3 regions of the Parasutterella sp. genome follow, and region 2 is predicted to be linked to each of the others. Evidence: predicted binding sites of a transcription regulator. Region 2 holds the regulator's gene; each other region holds the start of a gene.
The links. Region 2 encodes sigma-54, which starts transcription at its own class of promoters, with help from an activator protein. Its sites were predicted from a motif close to TGGCANGNAANCTGCTTT; they were not measured.
Positions count from the first base shown of each region.

Region 1: the regulator sigma-54 is predicted to act here: its motif matches at 2,361-2,378, upstream of glnA (type I glutamate--ammonia ligase).
Region 3: the regulator sigma-54 is predicted to act here: its motif matches at 4,162-4,179, upstream of ACZND6_RS10555 (P-II family nitrogen regulator).

Region 1 is NZ_DBMALT010000019.1:39,231-45,181, reverse strand. It holds gene glnL (nitrogen regulation protein NR(II)) at 1-825, opposite strand, end outside; gene glnA (type I glutamate--ammonia ligase) at 883-2,304, opposite strand; gene hemW (radical SAM family heme chaperone HemW) at 2,608-3,747, opposite strand; gene rdgB (RdgB/HAM1 family non-canonical purine NTP pyrophosphatase) at 3,749-4,348, opposite strand; gene rph (ribonuclease PH) at 4,355-5,092, opposite strand; gene ACZND6_RS06835 (YicC/YloC family endoribonuclease) at 5,267-5,951, shown strand, end outside.
Region 2 is NZ_DBMALT010000052.1:4,535-10,485, forward strand. It holds gene ACZND6_RS11380 (KdsC family phosphatase) at 1-124, shown strand, start outside; gene lptC (LPS export ABC transporter periplasmic protein LptC) at 128-715, shown strand; gene lptA (lipopolysaccharide transport periplasmic protein LptA) at 866-1,459, shown strand; gene lptB (LPS export ABC transporter ATP-binding protein) at 1,456-2,229, shown strand; gene rpoN (RNA polymerase factor sigma-54) at 2,238-3,593, shown strand; gene ACZND6_RS11405 (PTS sugar transporter subunit IIA) at 3,642-4,118, shown strand; gene hprK (HPr(Ser) kinase/phosphatase) at 4,137-5,075, shown strand; gene rapZ (RNase adapter RapZ) at 5,089-5,951, shown strand, end outside.
Region 3 is NZ_DBMALT010000043.1:5,715-11,665, reverse strand. It holds gene ACZND6_RS10565 (penicillin-binding protein 1A) at 1-2,398, shown strand, start outside; gene ACZND6_RS10560 (ammonium transporter) at 2,514-3,776, opposite strand; gene ACZND6_RS10555 (P-II family nitrogen regulator) at 3,773-4,111, opposite strand; gene ACZND6_RS10550 (dihydrofolate reductase family protein) at 4,428-5,135, shown strand; gene ACZND6_RS10545 (NAD(P)-dependent oxidoreductase) at 5,221-5,951, opposite strand, start outside.

The DNA.
Region 1 (5,951 bases), on a different contig from region 2:
ATGATGGACAACACGGGTTTTAAGCGTGATACAGGCCGTACCCTGTGCTATTTGCTCGGATAAAGCTTCAGCGGCATTGCGCATTAGGTTCAAGGAAATTTGTGTCAGCTGACCTCTGTCGGCCATCATTTCAGGTACACTGATGTCATAATCGCGAACAACCTTCAACCCTTCCGGGAATTCCGACTGCACTAGAAGGCGAACACGTTCCAGGATTTCGTGAACATTGGTTGGCACAGGATGATAAAGCTGACGGTAAGGCGCGAGGATCTTATCGACAAGATGCTGGAGACGGTCGGCTTCACTAATGATCACTTCGGTAAATTCTTTATTTTCCGGATCGTGAAGCTCCCCTTCCAAGAGCTGTGCTGCGCCTCGAATCCCTCCGAGAGGATTCTTAATTTCATGAGCGAGATTTCTCAGCAGGCGCCGAGTATTTTCAGACAACTCATTCATATGACGTTCTCGCGTCATTTGAAGGGTCTTATCTGCCGGCACAATCTCGGCCAAGAGAATATTTTCGTCATCCGGGAAAGGATGAATGGTGACTAGAACCGGAATCAGTTCTGCCGGAGGACGCAGGAAATGGTCTAGTTCGTTCGGAACCAAAAATGAAGGCTCGGGATGCGCACGGTAATTTGCGAGCCATTCATCCGACGAATTCAGGTAATACTGAAGTTTTCTTTCTTTTAGAAGTTTGAGCGACTGCCCGGATAGAAATTGAGCCGCGGTATTGGCGTAAAGAATATCGCCTTCTTTATTACATGCAAAAAGACCGAGCCTGAGGAGATCGAAACTTTCTAAACGCTTAGCATCAAAACTCACGACATCCTCCGCTCGGTCATTTTGCTGTCTTTACTCAGACAGCCTCAAATTACTCTACTAGCTCGAATAGTACATGTCGTATTCTTCAGGTGTCACCGCCATCTGAGTACGTACGACTTCTTCATGCTTGAGTGCAATGTAAGAGGTGATCAGATCTTCGCTGAAGACTCCGCCGGCCGTCAGGAATTCATGGTCGGCAGCCAAAGCTTCCAAGGCCTGTTCCAAAGAAGAACATACGGTCGGGATCTTAGCGTTTTCTTCCGGAGGCAGATCATAGAGGTTCTTGTCAGCAGCTTCGCCCGGATGAATCTTGTTCTGGATACCGTCCAAACCGGCCATCAGCAAAGCAGAGAAAGCCAAATAAGGGTTGGCCATCGGATCGGGGAAGCGAACTTCAACGCGACGTGCCTTATCACTGGAAACGAACGGAATACGCAGAGAAGCAGAACGGTTACGGGCGGAGTAAGCAAGTTTCACAGGAGCTTCAAAACCCGGGACTAAACGACGATAGCTGTTCGTCGTCGGATTCGTAATCGCGTTCAAAGCACGAGCGTGTTTGATGACGCCGCCGATGTAATAGAGAGCCGTATCAGAAAGCCCTGCGTAGCCGTTGCCGGCGAAGATATTCTTGCCGTCTTTCCAAATAGACTGATGAACGTGCATACCTGAGCCGTTGTCGCCGACAACAGGTTTCGGCATAAAGGTTGCAGTCATGCCGTAGGCTGCTGCCACATTCCAAACCGTGTATTTAAGAATCTGAGTCCAGTCAGCGCGTTTGGTCAGTGTGCTGAACAGCGTACCGATTTCGCACTGGCCGCAGCCGCCGACTTCATGATGATGAACTTCAACGGGAACGCCCTGTTCTTCAAGAAGTTCGCACATCTGAGAGCGGACATTGTAGAGAGAGTCAACCGGAGGAACTGGGAAATAACCGCCTTTGACAGTAGGACGATGGCCGCTGTTGGCGCCGTTCATATCCTTGCCGTTGCTCCAATAGCCTTCTTCACTTTCGATTTTGAAAAAGCTGTGATTCATTGTGGTGCCCCAGCTAACACCGTTAAAAATGAAGAATTCCGGTTCAGGTCCGAAGTAAGCATTATCGCCGATACCGGTGCTCTTTAAGTAAGCTTCAGCACGATTGGCAACGCTGCGAGGGTCGCGATCGTATCCCTTGCCGGTAGAAGGCTCAACAACGTTGCAGGTCAGGATCATTGTCGGAATATCTTCGTCGGCGAACGGGTCCATACGGGCGCTGTCCGGATCCGGCATCAGCAGCATATCGCTGGCCTCAATGCCTTTCCATCCAGCGATGGAAGAACCGTCGAAAGCGTGACCTTCTTCAAACTTGTCTTCATCAAAAGCAGAAACCGGTACGGAAACGTGCTGTTCTTTGCCTTTGAAATCAGTGAAGCGCAAATCAACAAATTTGACGTTGTTGTCCACAAGCATCTGCATGATTTCAGCGCTGGTCTTAGCCATGGATATCTCCTTAGTAAATTTGGACGTAGCAATCAAAAAATATGTTCAACAAAGCTTATGCAAATTTCGTGCCAATTTTCGACATGCACGAAATCATGCATTCTCAAAGAGCCTCAGTAAGCAATCGCAAAAACTTTTGTAATAATGCACCTTTTTAGTGCAAAAAGGAACAATTTAGGGATTTTTTTTTATTGATTTTTGATCCGCAATAGAACATTGCGGCGAAATGGTGCATTTCTTCCGAGTGAAACAATTAGCGGCCGAAATCGGCCGCATAGTTTGATGTCGTACGCTGAGATCCTGTCAAAGAAAAGCTTCAAGCACCTCGTTCAAGAAAAGCCAGCCCTTCTCTGTCGTTTTGATTCTCTTGAGATGGTCGCAGACAAGACCTTTTTCTCGAAGTTCCGTCCAAATCGACTCAATAACATCGAAATCGAGGCCGGTCCTCTCGGTGTAAAAATCGAAGGGCACGCCCTCTCTCAGCCGAAGCGCATTAAGCATGAATTCAAATGGCAAATCTTCCGGATCAATGAGTTTCCGCTCGGCGATTTGAGTCTGATGTTCTTTAAACGATAAAAGCCATCGGGCCGGATCGCGATAGTTATAAAAACGCTCCGGACGTCCTTGAATGGTTATTTTTCCGTGGGCACCGGGACCGACGGCAAAATAATCTCCGAACTCCCAATAGTTAAGGTTATGCCTGCAGCGGTACTCTCCTTTGGCATAGGCAGACACTTCATAGTGATCAAAACCGCGGGCTGCGGTTTTATCCCTGACCAAATCGGACATATCTGAAAGCACATCGTCATCAGGAATCCCTTTGGGCGGAAATTTGGCAAAATAGGTGTTCGGCTCCAGGGTCAGCTGATAGCAGGACAAATGCGTCGATCCGAAAGAAAACGCGGTTTCCAGCTCTTCGTCCAGTTCCTGAATAGTCTGGCCGGGAAGCCCGAACATTAAATCCAGGTTGAAGTTCTCAAAGATCTTTCCGGCGCTTTCTGCAGCCCGCCTGGCTTCCTGCGAGTTGTGAACCCGGCCTAAAGCCCTCAATTTAGCGTCATCAAAACTTTGAATTCCGATCGAAAGCCGGTTGACACCGGCCTCCCTGAAGTCTTTAAATTTCTGTTCCTCAAAAGTGCTGGGGTTGGCTTCCAGCGTAATTTCGATGTTTTCGTGGAACGGAATATTGTTGTCGGCCGCTTCAATGATTCTGCCGATGGTTTCCGGCGCCATCAGAGAAGGAGTGCCGCCCCCGAAAAATATACTCTTCAGCTTTCTTCTCTGGACACGGGCGCCCTGCTCTTTGAGCCCTTCAATGATGGCAACCTCATAGAGTGCTTCCGGCGCCGGCCCTCTCAAGCCGTGAGAATTAAAGTCGCAGTAAGGACATTTTTTTAGGCACCACGGCCAGTGAATATATAAAGAAAGCGGAAGTTCTTTCAATTTACCAATTCCAACGTTCGGTTAATAAAGTGCGCATTTTTCTCATGGCTTTGCCGCGATGGCTGACGGCATTCTTTTCTTCGGCCGTCATCTGAGCAGCGGTCTTTCCGTCCGGCGTCACGATAAAGAAAGGATCGTATCCGAAGCCGCCCTCGCCTTTCGGTTCATAACCGATCGTGCCGTTCCAAAAATCAATCGCGATCAGCGGCTCGGGATCGTTTTCATCACGGATGGCGACAATAACGCAGGTGTAATGAGCGTTACGATTGTCTTTGTCTTCAAGTTCTTTAATCAGTTTTGCGTTATTTGCAGCATCTGAGCTCGGCTCGCCGGCAAAACGTGCACTCAGTACGCCGGGCGCGCCTTTTAAGGCATCCGAGCAAATTCCCGAGTCATCGGCAATGGCCGGAAGACCGGAATGCTTCGCTGCCCATCTGGCTTTTGCCAGCGCATTTTCCACAAAGGTACCGAAAGGCTCTTCTGCAGAAGGGATTCCCAAAGAACCTTGAGAAATCACTTCGGCACTCATCGGAGCAAGAAGCTCCTGCATTTCTTTCATTTTCTTTTTGTTATTGCTGGCGAGAACAATTTTCTTAGACATGTCTTTTTACTCCTCGGCAAGAGCTGCTCTCTGAGCTGCAAACAGCTGCTTCAGGCCGTCTTCAGCCAGCTTGAGCAAAGCATCGAGGTCTTCCCGACTAAAGGGTTCTCCTTCAGCGGTTCCCTGCAGTTCAACAAATTTTCCTGCGTCTGTCATCACGACATTCATATCCGTATCACTTAAATGATCTTCGTCGTAGTCGAAATCAGCAACTGGAACACCTTCATAAATACCAACTGAAAGTGCAGCGACTTGTCCTTTGAGCGGAGATTTTTCCAAGGAGCCGTTTTTAATGAGCCAATTGACGGCATCAGCGAGTGCCACATATGCACCGGTAATCGAAGCGCATCTTGTACCGCCGTCTGCCTGGGTCACATCGCAGTCAATTTCGATCATTCTCTCGCCGAGTGCTTCCATGTCCACCACTGCGCGCAGAGATCTTCCGATCAGACGCTGGATTTCCTGTGTGCGGCCGCTTTGCTTTCCTTTGGCGGCTTCTCGGTCCGTGCGAGTACCGGTAGCGCGCGGCAGCATTCCGTACTCCGCAGTCACCCAGCCTTTTCCCTGATCTTTGAGCCAGCCCGGGACCTTTTCTTCAACCGAAGCGGTGCAAATGACCTTGGTACCTCCGACTTCAATTAAAACGGAGCCTTCGGCGTATTTTGTGTAGTGACGTGTGATCTTTATCGGGCGCAGTTCGTCTGCTTTGCGGCCGCTGGGACGGCTCCAAGTTTCTTCTGTCATTCATATCTCCTTCAACAATGTTCTGTCATTCTAATGAAGGCAGATTCGTAAACCATAATTTCCACCCGATCCGAACCTTGTGGAAGTTAGAGCCGGCTTCAAGGAAGGTAAAATACGGCGGCAGAAAGACCGTGCAATCCAGTTCAATCAAGCGCGGCAGAGAAGGAGTTTTGAATGAGTAATATTTCGAGTATGACGGGTTACGCGAATGCCAAAGTCCAGACCGACATGGGCTTGCTGAGCATCGACATGAGAAGCGTTAACTCTCGTTTTTTAGACTTAAGTTTCCGCGCTTCCGAAGAAATTCGTTTCCTCGAACCGAAATTCAGAGAGATCATCTCCGGCAAAATCGCCCGCGGCAAGATGGAATGCCGCTTGAATTTAGTGGATTCCGGCTTATCGGCGGATACAGCCTTAAATGAAGAAGCCCTCAACAAGCTTATGGCTCTTCAGACGCAGGTCTTAAAGACAGACCCCTCCGCCACAGCCCTGCGCGTCGCCGACATTCTGAATTATCCCGGCATCGTCGCCGCTCCGGTCCCCGATCCCGAAGTCTTCGCAAAGCAAGTGCTGACAGGCTTTGAACAGTGCCTCGCTGCATTTAACGAAAGCCGACAGCGTGAAGGCGCTGCTTTAGCTCAGGTTCTGCTCAAATACTGCACACAGATTGAAGACCTCGTCAATACGCTTCGTCCTAAGATTCCTGAAATTCTTCAGGCGCAAAAGGACAAACTCACCGAAAGACTTGAAGAAGCATTAGGCACCACGCTGGCAGACGGCGCTCAGATCACCAAAGAAGAAGTCAATGAACGCATCCGTCAGGAAATCACGCTTTACGGCATCAAGCTTGATGTCAACG
Region 2 (5,951 bases):
GGCCCGCTGGGTCTCGCGTTTCCCCGGCGGACACGGTGCGGTAAGAGAGCTTGCAGAATTCATTCTGAAGTCTCAGGGACTCTTTGAGCAAGCCGTTATGAAACGTTTTAACACTGAGCTGTAAGCTATGCGCGACCGACTGACCTCCCTGATCGCTATCGCCCTTTTGGTGACGCTCTGCGCCATGAGTTACTGGTATTCAGTCAAGGCGGAGCTGGAAAACGTAACGCATCTTTCCGATCTGAACTCGCCCGATTTTATTGCCAGGGACATCACGATCACTCAGTTTGACGATGACGGAATAGCAAAAGCAAAGGTCTTTGCCAAGGAAGTCGAGCACTATTCAGATGGCCACGCCAACGCAAAGTTCCCCGAATACGCCTCCTTAAATCCGAATGAGCCTCAGATCACCGCAAAATCCGATCGCGCCACAATGATGGACGGAGGTGCCGTGATTCATTTTTACGACAACGTGGACATTCGTCAGGCCGCCTCTAAAGAGGCTCCCGCAAGCCGCCTTCTGACTTCGCAGCTCGATGCCTATCCTGACACGGACACTTATAAGTCCGACAAACCTGTCGCACTGACCCGCGGAGAAGATACTTCCCTCGGCGTCGGAATGGATTACGACAATGTCGACCGCACTTTCAAGCTGCGCTCCAGGGTTCAGACCGTCATCCAGCCCAAAACCGTAAAAGAAGTCGAGCGTAAGTAACACTGGATCTATGCTCGAGCCCTCCTTCGGGCCGGTTTTTGAGTTTCTGAAATCTCGTTTCGCGGCTGTTTTACTCTCGGCTTTCGCTAGACCTCCCGAGTAAGATAGAATGTCCTAACTGCTTAACCTTTCGTCATTGATTACACAAAAATGAAGCTTCTGCCGATCTGGTTCTTTTGCGCACTCGGGTTGCTTTCCGTCGGTGCGGTACACGCTGAAACAGCCGACTCCGAACAGCCAATTCAAATCTTTTCCGATAAATTTGACGGCGACGATGTCAAGCAAGTCGCAATTTATACCGGGGATGTGGCAGTTCACCAAGGAACATTAGAAATCCGCGGCAACAAGCTTGTACTCACAGTTGATCCGCAAGGTTATCGACATGCAGTGATGACGCCTCTGAAAGGAAAACTAGTCACCTTCAAACAGCGTCGTGATCAAAAAACACCCGGCGTCGAGGAGTGGATGCACGGCAAAGGTGACGAACTCACTTACGACGAAAAACGCAACGTTCTGATTTTGACGCATCGTGCCGAAGTTGCACGCAGCGAAAACGGTGTGCTCAAAGACGAAAGCAAAGGCGACAAAATTACTTATAACCTGACGAATTCAACGGCAATTATTGACGGCAACAAAGCAAAAGGCCCTTCCGGCCGCGTTTCTACCGTCATTGCACCTCGCGATTCCAACATGGACGCCGGCAAGCCGCTTGAACTTCAGGGAAGCAGGAGAGTCTCTCCATGACAGACGGAGTAAACCTGCAGAAACACCAAACCAATGTGCTTGAGGTCAAAAACCTCAAGAAAATTTACGGCCCGAGAACCGTGGTCAAAGATGTCTCTTTGTCCATCAAAAGCGGTGAAGTCGTCGGTCTTTTAGGCCCGAACGGCGCAGGGAAAACCACAACGTTCTATATGATCGTGGGACTCGTGGCGGCAAACGGAGGTCAGATTCTCCTCAACGGCGAGTCGATTCAGCACCTTCCCATCTACAAACGCGCCCGCATCGGTATTACCTACCTTCCTCAGGAAAACAGTGTTTTCAGAACGCTGACTGTGGAAGAAAACATCCAAGCCATTCTTGAGCTGCAGACCAATGAAGACGGCAGTCCGTTCACCAAGAAGCAGATCAAGGAAGAACTTGAAAAGCTATTGAACGAGCTTCAAATCACCGGTATTCGCAAGAACCTGGCGCCGACGGTTTCCGGCGGGGAACGCCGTCGTACTGAAATCGCTCGTGCCCTGGCCGCCCGTCCTCGTTTTATTTTGCTCGACGAACCGTTTGCCGGTGTCGACCCGATTGCTGTGATTGAAATTCAGCGCATCGTGCATTTCCTGAAGGAAAGAGGCATCGGTGTTTTGATCACCGACCATAATGTTCGCGAAACCTTGGGTATTTGCGACCACGCTTATATCATCAGCAACGGCAGCGTCCTTGCCCAGGGCAAGCCGGAAGCCATCGTTGAAAATCCTCAGGTCCGCAACGCTTATTTAGGCGATAACTTCACAATGTAGGAGCTGCGATGGCGGCATCGCTAAATCTGGTCCCGAGCCAGCACCTCACGCTTACACCGCAGATGCGGCAAACGCTCCAGGTGCTCCAGCTCTCCACCTTGGAACTGTCACAGAAGATCTGCGATGCCCTTGAGGACAATCCTCTTCTCGAAATTAGCGAATCCTCCGAGGAAACTTTTGAAAACAACGCCTCTGAAGGCGACCAGGAACTTTATTGGAATGCCGAAGGAGATGACCCGGAAGAATGGGAAACTCCGGCAGAAAAAACACTTTCCAGCCACCTCCTTGAACAGGCCGGCTGCTTGCCGCTCTCTGAAAAAGATTCCGGACTTTTACGCTGGCTCATCGGCTGCCTCGACAATGACGGATTCCTTCCCGAAAGCTTAGAGGAAATCGCTCAAAGCGCACCTTTCCAAGAAGAAGCAGACCCCGAGGATTGGCGCATTGCCCTCTCCCTCCTGCAAAGCTTCGATCCTCCCGGCATCGGGGCAAAAGATGTCAGCGATTCTTTACTGCTGCAGCTGAAGCATTTGCTCAATCGCAAACTACTTGCCCCCGAGCTTGCAAAGCTGACTGAAGAAACGCTTCGGAATCATTTAACGCTTGTCGCAAAGCATCGCTATGACGAGTTAAAGAATAAACTCGGCTGCTCCTCTGAAGAAATCAAATCTGTCCTTGAAGTGATCGGTCGGCTAACACCCAGGCCTGCTGCAGAGTTTTCTGCCGACAAAATAAACTTCGTCATTCCTGAAGTTGCTGTCACGAAGATTCAGGGACGCTGGACCGTACGGCTGATCAGCCGCTCAGGATCAAAAATTCGCCTGAATGATAGCTACGCCCAAGCCGTTGTCCAAAGCAAAGACAAAGAGACGATGCAGCTTTGGAAAGGACGGCTGACAGAGGCCCGCGAGCTTCTGCACAGTATCGAGCAACGGGAGAAGACACTGCTGAAAGTGGCTCGGGCGATTCTGGCGCATCAGGAGGCTTTTTTTGATAAAGGCCCTTCAGCCCTGCGTCCTTTGGTGCTCCGCCAAATTGCCGATGAAACCGAACTGCACGAATCTACGGTGTCTCGTGCATGCAGCGGCAAGTACCTTATCTGTCCGCTCGGGGTGTTTGAACTGAAATATTTCTTCAGCTCTTCCGTAGGACCTTCGGACAGCGGCGAGGCAGCCTCTGCTGCCGCTGTTAAGGCCGCGCTGAAACGCCTTGTCGACCAAGAGTCAAAGGCCAAACCACTTTCCGATGCAAAAATTGCGTCTGCTCTTGAACAGCAGGGTTTTAGCGTGGCACGCCGAACAGTAGCCAAATATCGTGAAGCCCTCGGGATTGCCCCCGCCTCCGAACGAAAAAATCTCGACTAATGCCGATGTGCTTTAGAATGGAAGGCTGTCAAAAGCTATGTCAATCTTATGAACGGTTTGTGCAGTCTGTTAAAACCAGACAATGTGTTGCTCGGAATCTCTCCCAGCAGTAAAAAACGAATCTTTGAACAGGCTTCCCAAACACTGAGCCTGCTCTACGGTCTCGACAAAAAAGAGATTTTCGACGGCTTGTTTGCCCGTGAAAGATTGGGGTCAACCTACCTCGACCACGGGATTGCGCTTCCCCACTGCCGTCTCCCAAACATTAAGGAGCCCTGCTGCCTCTTTGTTAAGCTGCACGGTGAACTTGAGAGCGACCGTCCGGGCGAACCGTCGGTCAGCGCGTTCTTCTTCCTCATTGCCCCGGAAGATGCTGCCAGCGAACACTTAGCCCTTTTGGCTTCCGCGGCCGAAGTTTTTTCTGATGATGCATTGCGTGAAAAACTTTTAACCGCTTCTTCAGCGGATACCTTCTGCGGCGCACTAAGAAGCTGGTGCAGTGTCCAACCCTCCGATAAAGTCTAGTTTTCAGAGCCGACATTTATGGCAACCTACCAACAGCTTTTCAACCTTTGCAAAAAGAAGTTCAATATCAGTTGGCTGTACGGTCAGTCACATGCCAACGAAAAGCTTTTCCTGACGGAAAAGGCAAAACAGTACCCAACCCTCTGCGTCGGCTTCCTGAACATTATTCATCCTGACCGCCTCCACATTATCGGACCGGCAGAAATAGAATTTTTTAATCAAATTTCGCATGACGCCCGAGTCGGCTTTCTGCAGAAACTTATCGAAAACAAATCCTTGGGTCTGGTAGTGTGCCTGGATTTAGCTCTTCCGGACGATATGATCCAGCCGCTGATCGATACCAATCTGCCCGTCTTCGGAACCTCAGAGCCGCCTGAAAAAGTCTTGACTTTTGTCCGCCACAACATCGTTAAGCTTCTCGCGCCGAGCTGCTCTATGCACGGCGTCTTCATGGACGTATTCGGCATGGGCATACTGCTCTCCGGCCAGAGCGGCATCGGTAAAAGTGAACTCGGTCTTGAACTCGTCACCCGCGGCCACGGCCTTGTAGCTGACGACGTGGTGGATTTCATTCAAAGAGCGCCCGACTGGGTGGAAGGCTCTGCTCCTGCCCTTTTGGCAAACCTCCTCGAAGTTCGCGGTATCGGACTGCTGGATATCAAAACGATTTTCGGAGAGACTTCGGTACGCAGAAAAATGCGTCTTAACCTCGTCGCCGAACTGAAACAGTTCGATCAAGGCGAGCTGATGGAGCGTCTCCCGGAAACAGAACTCTTTACAGAAGTTCTCGGTCAGCCCATCCGCAAAATGATTATCCCTGTGGGCGGCGGCAGAAACTTGGCCGTCCTCGTTGAAGCAGCCGTGCGCAGTGCTATTCTTCAGCTCAGAGGCATCAATACCATTCAGGAATTTTTTGATCGCCAACGTAAACTCATGGAGCAGGAGGACGGTTTTTAACCGTTAAACGGATATGCAGCTTATTGTCGTCACGGGCCTTTCCGGCAGCGGAAAATCCATTGCATTAAGACAGCTCGAAGACCTCGGCTATTACTGCATCGACAATCTGCCCGGTAACTATTTGGTTCCGGTCGCAGAGCATCTCCATTCTGTCGGCCGAGACCTACTGGCGGTTTCCTTGGATTCCCGCAGCGACGCTTCCATTCCGGAGATTTCGAAAAGCTTCAAAACACTGAAAGAGCATAACGTCGATATCCGAGTTCTCTGCTTGACGGCTTCTACCGATGCGCTCGTCCAAAGATATTCCGAAACTCGTCGTCAGCACCCTTTATCGCAGCGCTCATCCTCAGGCCCGGAAACTTTGGTCGAGGCCATTGAAAAAGAAAGGAAAATGCTGGAGCCTTTTGTCGGCTTTTCTCACATCATTGACACGACCGGCATGCTGCCTAATACGCTGAACCACTGGATCCGTAATTTCGTCAGAGCAAAGAAGGGCCGTATCCTCCTGACGTTTGAGTCCTTTGGATTTAAGCGCGGTCTTCCGATGGCGAGCGACCTCGTTTTTGACGTCCGCTGTCTGCCCAACCCTTACTGGGAAGAAGATCTTCGAAAGTACACCGGCAAGGACCAGCCGGTGATTGATTACCTGCGTTCAAAACCCGAAGTTCAGGAAATGATTTCCGATATTCAGAACTTCGTGGAGAAATGGCTTCCGTCTTACGAAGCTCAGAACCGACACTATCTTACGGTCTCGATCGGCTGCACCGGCGGTCAGCACCGCTCCGTCTATATCGCGGAAACATTGGCCCGACACTTTTCCAAGTCATACGAAGGTGTCCTCGTTCGCCATCGTACTTTGGACGCCGTCGCCTCCAA
Region 3 (5,951 bases), on a different contig from region 2:
GAAAACAACGCCGGCTCGTTCCGCCGACAAATCTCCGAAGAAAGCCCCTGCGCCTCGTAAAGGAGGAAGCAGGCTGTGGGGCTTCTTCAAGGGCTTCGTCGCAACCTGCATTGCCCTCGCTTTGGCCGGCGTCGGTTTAGCGCTTTTTGTCTTCGCCCTCGTTTACTCTCAGCTCCCTCCGATTGACACTGTCGTCGACTACAAGCCGAAGGTTCCGATGCGTGTGTGGACCGCGGACGGCAAACTCATTGCCGAGTTCGGCGAAGAACGCCGCGACTTCGTCACGATTAATGAAATCCCGCCGCTCGTCAAAGAAGCTTTGATTTCTGCAGAAGACGACGGCTTCTACCAGCACGCCGGTATCGAGCCCAAAGGCTTCATTCGTGCTGCGCTGAATAACTTAGCCACGGGCAGAAAGAGCCAGGGCGCCTCCACTATTACGATGCAGGTCGCCCGCAACTTCTTCCTCTCCAGCGAACGAAGCTACATTCGTAAACTCTACGAAGTCGCCATGGCTTTCAAGATCGAAGCGAACCTCAGTAAAGATGAGATTCTTCAGATCTACATGAACCAGATCTTCCTCGGCAACCGTGCTTATGGTTTTGCTGCAGCTGCCCGCACTTACTACGGCAAAAGCCTTCAGCAGCTGACGGCCGGAGAAGCTGCCACTCTGGCAGGTCTTCCAGCCGCGCCCTCGGTTTACAACCCGTTCGCAAGTCCCAAACGCGCCAAGATGCGTCGAGACTATGTGCTCGGCCGCATGAGAGATTTGGGCTATATCTCCGAAGCTGAGTATCAAAAAGAAGTGAATGCTCCGATTCAGACGCGTCTGACCCGTGTTGCCGAACAAGTCGGCACGCCGACCCGCATGAACGAGTCTCTTCATGCCGAGTACGTTGCCGAACTCGTTCGCACGTTAATGTTTGATATCTTCCAGCAGGAAACCTACACCCGCGGTCTGAACGTCTACACCACGATTAATTCGGAAGACCAGGGCTACGCTTACAAAGCTCTCAGAAGCCACCTGCAGTCTTACGACCACAGCCAAGGCTATCGCGGTCCAGAGGCAAAAGTCGATATCAGCGATCCCAAGACACGAGAACAAAACATTTCCAACGCGCTTCAGGAAGCTTTGATTGCCACCGATATGCCGGCGGTTGTCGCCTTAGAAGTCTCGCCGACGGAAGTTAAAGTTCAGATGTCTCACGGCAAAGTCATTTCCATTACGGGCAAAGGCCTGGATTTCGTAAAGAGAGCTCTCCAGCCGAAAGCTAAGGCCGATATCAAGATCGTCCCGGGATCCGTGCTGAGACTTCAGAGCAACAAGGAAGGCTACTGGGAAATCACCCAAATTCCTCAGGCTGAGGCCGCTTTTATTGCGACAGAGTACAACACCGGCGCCATCAAAGCAATGGTCGGCGGCTATGACTTCGCCCTGAATAAATTTAATCACGTCACTCAAGCGTGGCGTCAGCCGGGCTCGTCCTTTAAGCCTTTTATTTATTCAGCTGCGATCGAGAAAGGATTTTCTCCGCAGACAGTCATCAATGACGCTCCGATCGTCTTGGATCCGTCTGAAACCGGCTTTAAGAAGTGGAATCCGAAGAACTTCTCCGGCAAGTTCAGCGGCCCGATCATGATGAAGGACGCCTTGAAGAAATCGCTAAACCTCGTTTCAATTCGAATTCTTCAGGCGATCACGCCTCGCTATGCAGTGGACTTCATCCAGCGTTTCGGCTTTGACTCGGATAAACATCCGCCGCATTTGTCTATGGCCCTCGGTGCCGGATCCGTTACTCCGTGGCAGATGGTGGAAGGCTTCTCCGTTTTTGCCAATATCGGCCGAAGAACCGAGCCGTACTTAATTTCTAAGGTCACCGATGCTTCCGGCAAAGTTCTGATGCAGTCAACCGCAGAAGCAGAAAAAGTCGCCGGAGTTGAGGCGCTTGACCCGCGCAACGCATACATCATGCATCAGATGCTGCACGGTGTCGCCACTTCCGGTACGGCAGCTCGCGCAACCGCTTCGCTTAAACGTACCGACATCGCCGGCAAGACCGGTACCAGTAACGATGCGTTTGACGTTTGGTTTGTCGGGTACGCCGGAGATCAATGCGCAGCCGTCTGGATGGGCTTTGACCAGCCCCGCAGCTTAGGCCGCAGAGCGCAGGGCGCCGGTTTAGCGCTTCCGGTTTGGATTGATTACATGAGAGACGCCATCAAGAACGAACCTAACGTTGTTCGCAAAGCGCCTCCGGGTGTGACCGAAGAAGGCGGCAATCTCTACTACACCAATCGTAAGGATGCTATTCCGAACCTGGGCCTTGATCAACCCGCCACCGATGATCCGATAGGCGCATTGATCCATGACAGCTCAGTAAGGGGTCAGATCTTCTAACCTCTTCTGTTGACGAACAAGGCTAAAGCTCTTCAACAGGAACTTCAGCCTTTCATCTCTGAACGAATCGAGGGCCTTAACGGCCCTCGATTGCGTTGAATGGTTTGCCGGTGAGTTATTCCACGCGTTCGCCGTGCAGACTTAAGTCCAGACCCATCCGTTCTTCTTCCGCAGAGACTCGGATGCCGATCATGACATCAACGAGTTTCAAGAGAACATAGGTAACGATCGATGCGTAGATCAGAGTAGCAATGACGCTTTCTGTCTGAATCCAAACCTGTTCAAGAACCGGCTTCATCGCTGAACCCGTGATCGCTTCAGAGGCAAACACACCGGTCAGGATGGCGCCCGCAATACCGCCGACGCCGTGAACGCCGAAGGCATCCAGGGAATCATCGTAGCCAAGCCAGTGCTTAAGTCGAGTGGCTCCGAAGTAGCAAATAAAGCCGCCGCATAAGCCGATGAAAAGTGCCGGTGCCGGCTCAACGAAGCCTGAGGCCGGTGTAATCGCAACCAAGCCGGCCACCGCACCGGAAATCGCGCCCAACACAGTGAAACGCTTGTTTTCTACATATTCGCAGGCCATCCAAATCAGAGCAGCAGCGGCCGCAGCAATCTGAGAAACCACAATAGCCATCACAGCACGGCCGTCAGCGGCCAAGCCGGATCCGCCGTTAAATCCGAACCAGCCGATCCACAGGAAGCAGGCACCGACCATGGCAAGAATCAGATTGTGCGGGGCCATCGCCTCTTTTCCGTAACCGATACGCTTGCCGAGCATTAAGCAGGCCACTAAACCTGCAACACCGGCGTTGATGTGAACAACAGTACCGCCGGCATAGTCCAACGCACCTGCGGCAGCTAGCCAGCCGTCCGGACCCCAAACCCAGTGACAGATCGGCACGTAGCAAAACAGAGACCAAAGCACCATGAAGAGGAACAGCGCCGAGAACTTCATGCGTTCTGCAAAGGCACCGCACATCAGGGCAGGCGTCAGAATGGCAAACGTCATCTGGAACATCATGAAGAGCATTTCAGGAATGGAACCCTGCATCGTGTTAATACCGATGCCGTGAAGGAAAACTTTGTCAAAGCCGCCGATAAAGAAGTTGCCTTCGGTAAAAGCGAGAGAGTAACCGCAGACATACCAAACAATCGTAATCGAGCAGCAAATTGCAAAGCTCTGCATCACGACGGATAAAACATTTTTCTTTCGTACCATGCCGGCATAAAAGAGCGCGATGCCGGGAATTGTCATAAAGAGCACGAGTGTCGTTGCGACCATCATCCATGACACGTCGGCTGCGTTCATTGCACTTTCTTCCGCCGCCCATGCCGCGGGAGAAAGCAGAGCTAAAAGTAAGGCTGTGACTCTCATAATGCACCTTCCCCTGTTTCACCTGTACGAATACGAACCACTTCTTCCAACGGCATCACAAAAATCTTGCCGTCTCCGATCTTTCCCGTGTTTGCCGCATTGCGGATCGTTTCTGTCGCAATATCGATCAACCCGTCGGGGCATGCCGCCATAATTTGAACTTTCGGGAGAAAATCCACGACGTATTCCGCACCGCGGTACAGTTCCGTGTGGCCTTTTTGGCGTCCGAAACCTTTGACTTCCGTTACCGTCATTCCGGTGATACCGATTTCAGTCAGCGCTTCTCTGACTTCATCGAGCTTGAAGGGTTTAAAAACCGCAAATATGAGTTTCATAAGGGCTCCTGATTAGTTTGTTGTACGATCTCGTGGGATCTAACCATCACCATGCATAATTCGTGCCAACTTCTGAATATCTGAGCCTCAAAGATTCTCACTCTCAGGAAAGAAAAACCCTCGCCTAACCAAGCACCAATTCAGTGCACATTTGACCTAACCCCTTGCGTGAGTTAGGGCTTTTATCTGCGGTTTTTCCTCTTCACTTATGCTCCAACTTGGAGCATACTTAGAATACGGGCGCGGAGCCGCCGCATCCCACCGTACATCCCTTCGGCTCTCGCCCTCTCCACCACGTCAAAAAAGGAGACGCAAAATGAAAATTACCTGCCATATGATCATGTCCGTTGACGGTCGCCTGATTTCCAAATACTGGAGTCCTCTCTACAACGCCTCCTCCAGTGTCACAGAGGTTTATGAAGCCGCTGATGCAAAATTATCCGCAGACGGCTGGATCGTCGGACGCAAAACCATGGCCGAGTACGGCGCTGATGTCGTAGAAGAAAAAGAACCGATGGAAGGCCACAAGACCATGCAGACGAATACGTTCATCGGTAAACGCGAAGGCAGGCCGCTTGCCGTCGTATTCGATATCCAAGGCCGCCTCCACTACAAATCTCCGACCCTTCCCAGCGGCGAACATATCGTTGCCGTCCTCGGAAGCCATGTCACTCGTGCTTATCAGAAAGAACTGGAAGAAATCGGCGTTTCCTACATCATGCGTACACCCGGTTCCAAGCTTGAAGAAACACAGAGTGCCCTCAAACACCTCGAACAGGATTTCAATGTAAAACACATGCTCCTCGAAGGCGGCGCCATTACCTGCGGCAACTTCCTTCAGATGGGCTTGGTTGATGAACTGAGCATGATTGTTTACCCGGGCCTTGACGGTGAATCCGGTCATCCTTCCGTCATTGAATGCCAGGGTGTCGTTGAGCCGCTCAAGAAGAATCGTCTGGAATTAATCGACTGCGAAACCGTCGGTTCCGGCTACGTTTGGCTCCGCTATAACATTCATCGCTAATCGGCCTCAGAGTTAAGCGATTAACACTAAATAAAACCTCGGAAGATTTTCAGCCTTCCGAGGTTTTCTGTTTTTGGATAACCGGTTAGTAGCGGGTCCCCTGGACTACGACATATTTGGCGTCAATATCTTTTTTCAAATAGTTGACGAGGTTATTGGCCGCTGCGAAATTAGTTGCTTTGCTGTTCTCTGCGGTCGAAGTCGCGGAGTGCGGCGTCAGCAAGGCGTTCGAATAACGAGTCAGTACCGAATCCGTGCACGGTTCTTTCGGAAATACGTCAACTGCGCAGCCGCCCAGATGTCCGGAGGCCAACGCTTGAGCAAGCGCTTCCTCGTCAACCACCGGACCTCTGGCAATATTGATCAGAACCGAACCGGCCTTCATCTGAGCAATGCATTCCTCGTTGAAAAGATGAAACGTCTGATCCGTAAGGGGCACCGCAGCGACAACGTAATCACTTTCTTTGAGGAGCTCTTCCATCGAAACGCTTTGCACGCCGTAAGCCGCATCATCAGCCGGATTCGGATGACGACAGAAATAAATTACTTTCATCCCGAAAGGCACTGCGCGTTTTGCCACTTCTGTTCCGATGCCGCCAAAACCGACGAGCCCTAAAGTGCGGTTCTTAGCACCCGGCATTAAGCGGCTGTTCCAGCTGTGGTCATGCATATCGGCGCTTTGCAGATCAACACGCCGCGCAAAGTACAGGATATAAGCCATCACCTGTTCGGCAACCGCGCCTTCAACAAAGCCTTTGGTTCTTGTCAGTCCGATGCCTTCTTTGCGAAGTGCATCGAGATTAATCGCGTCGTAAC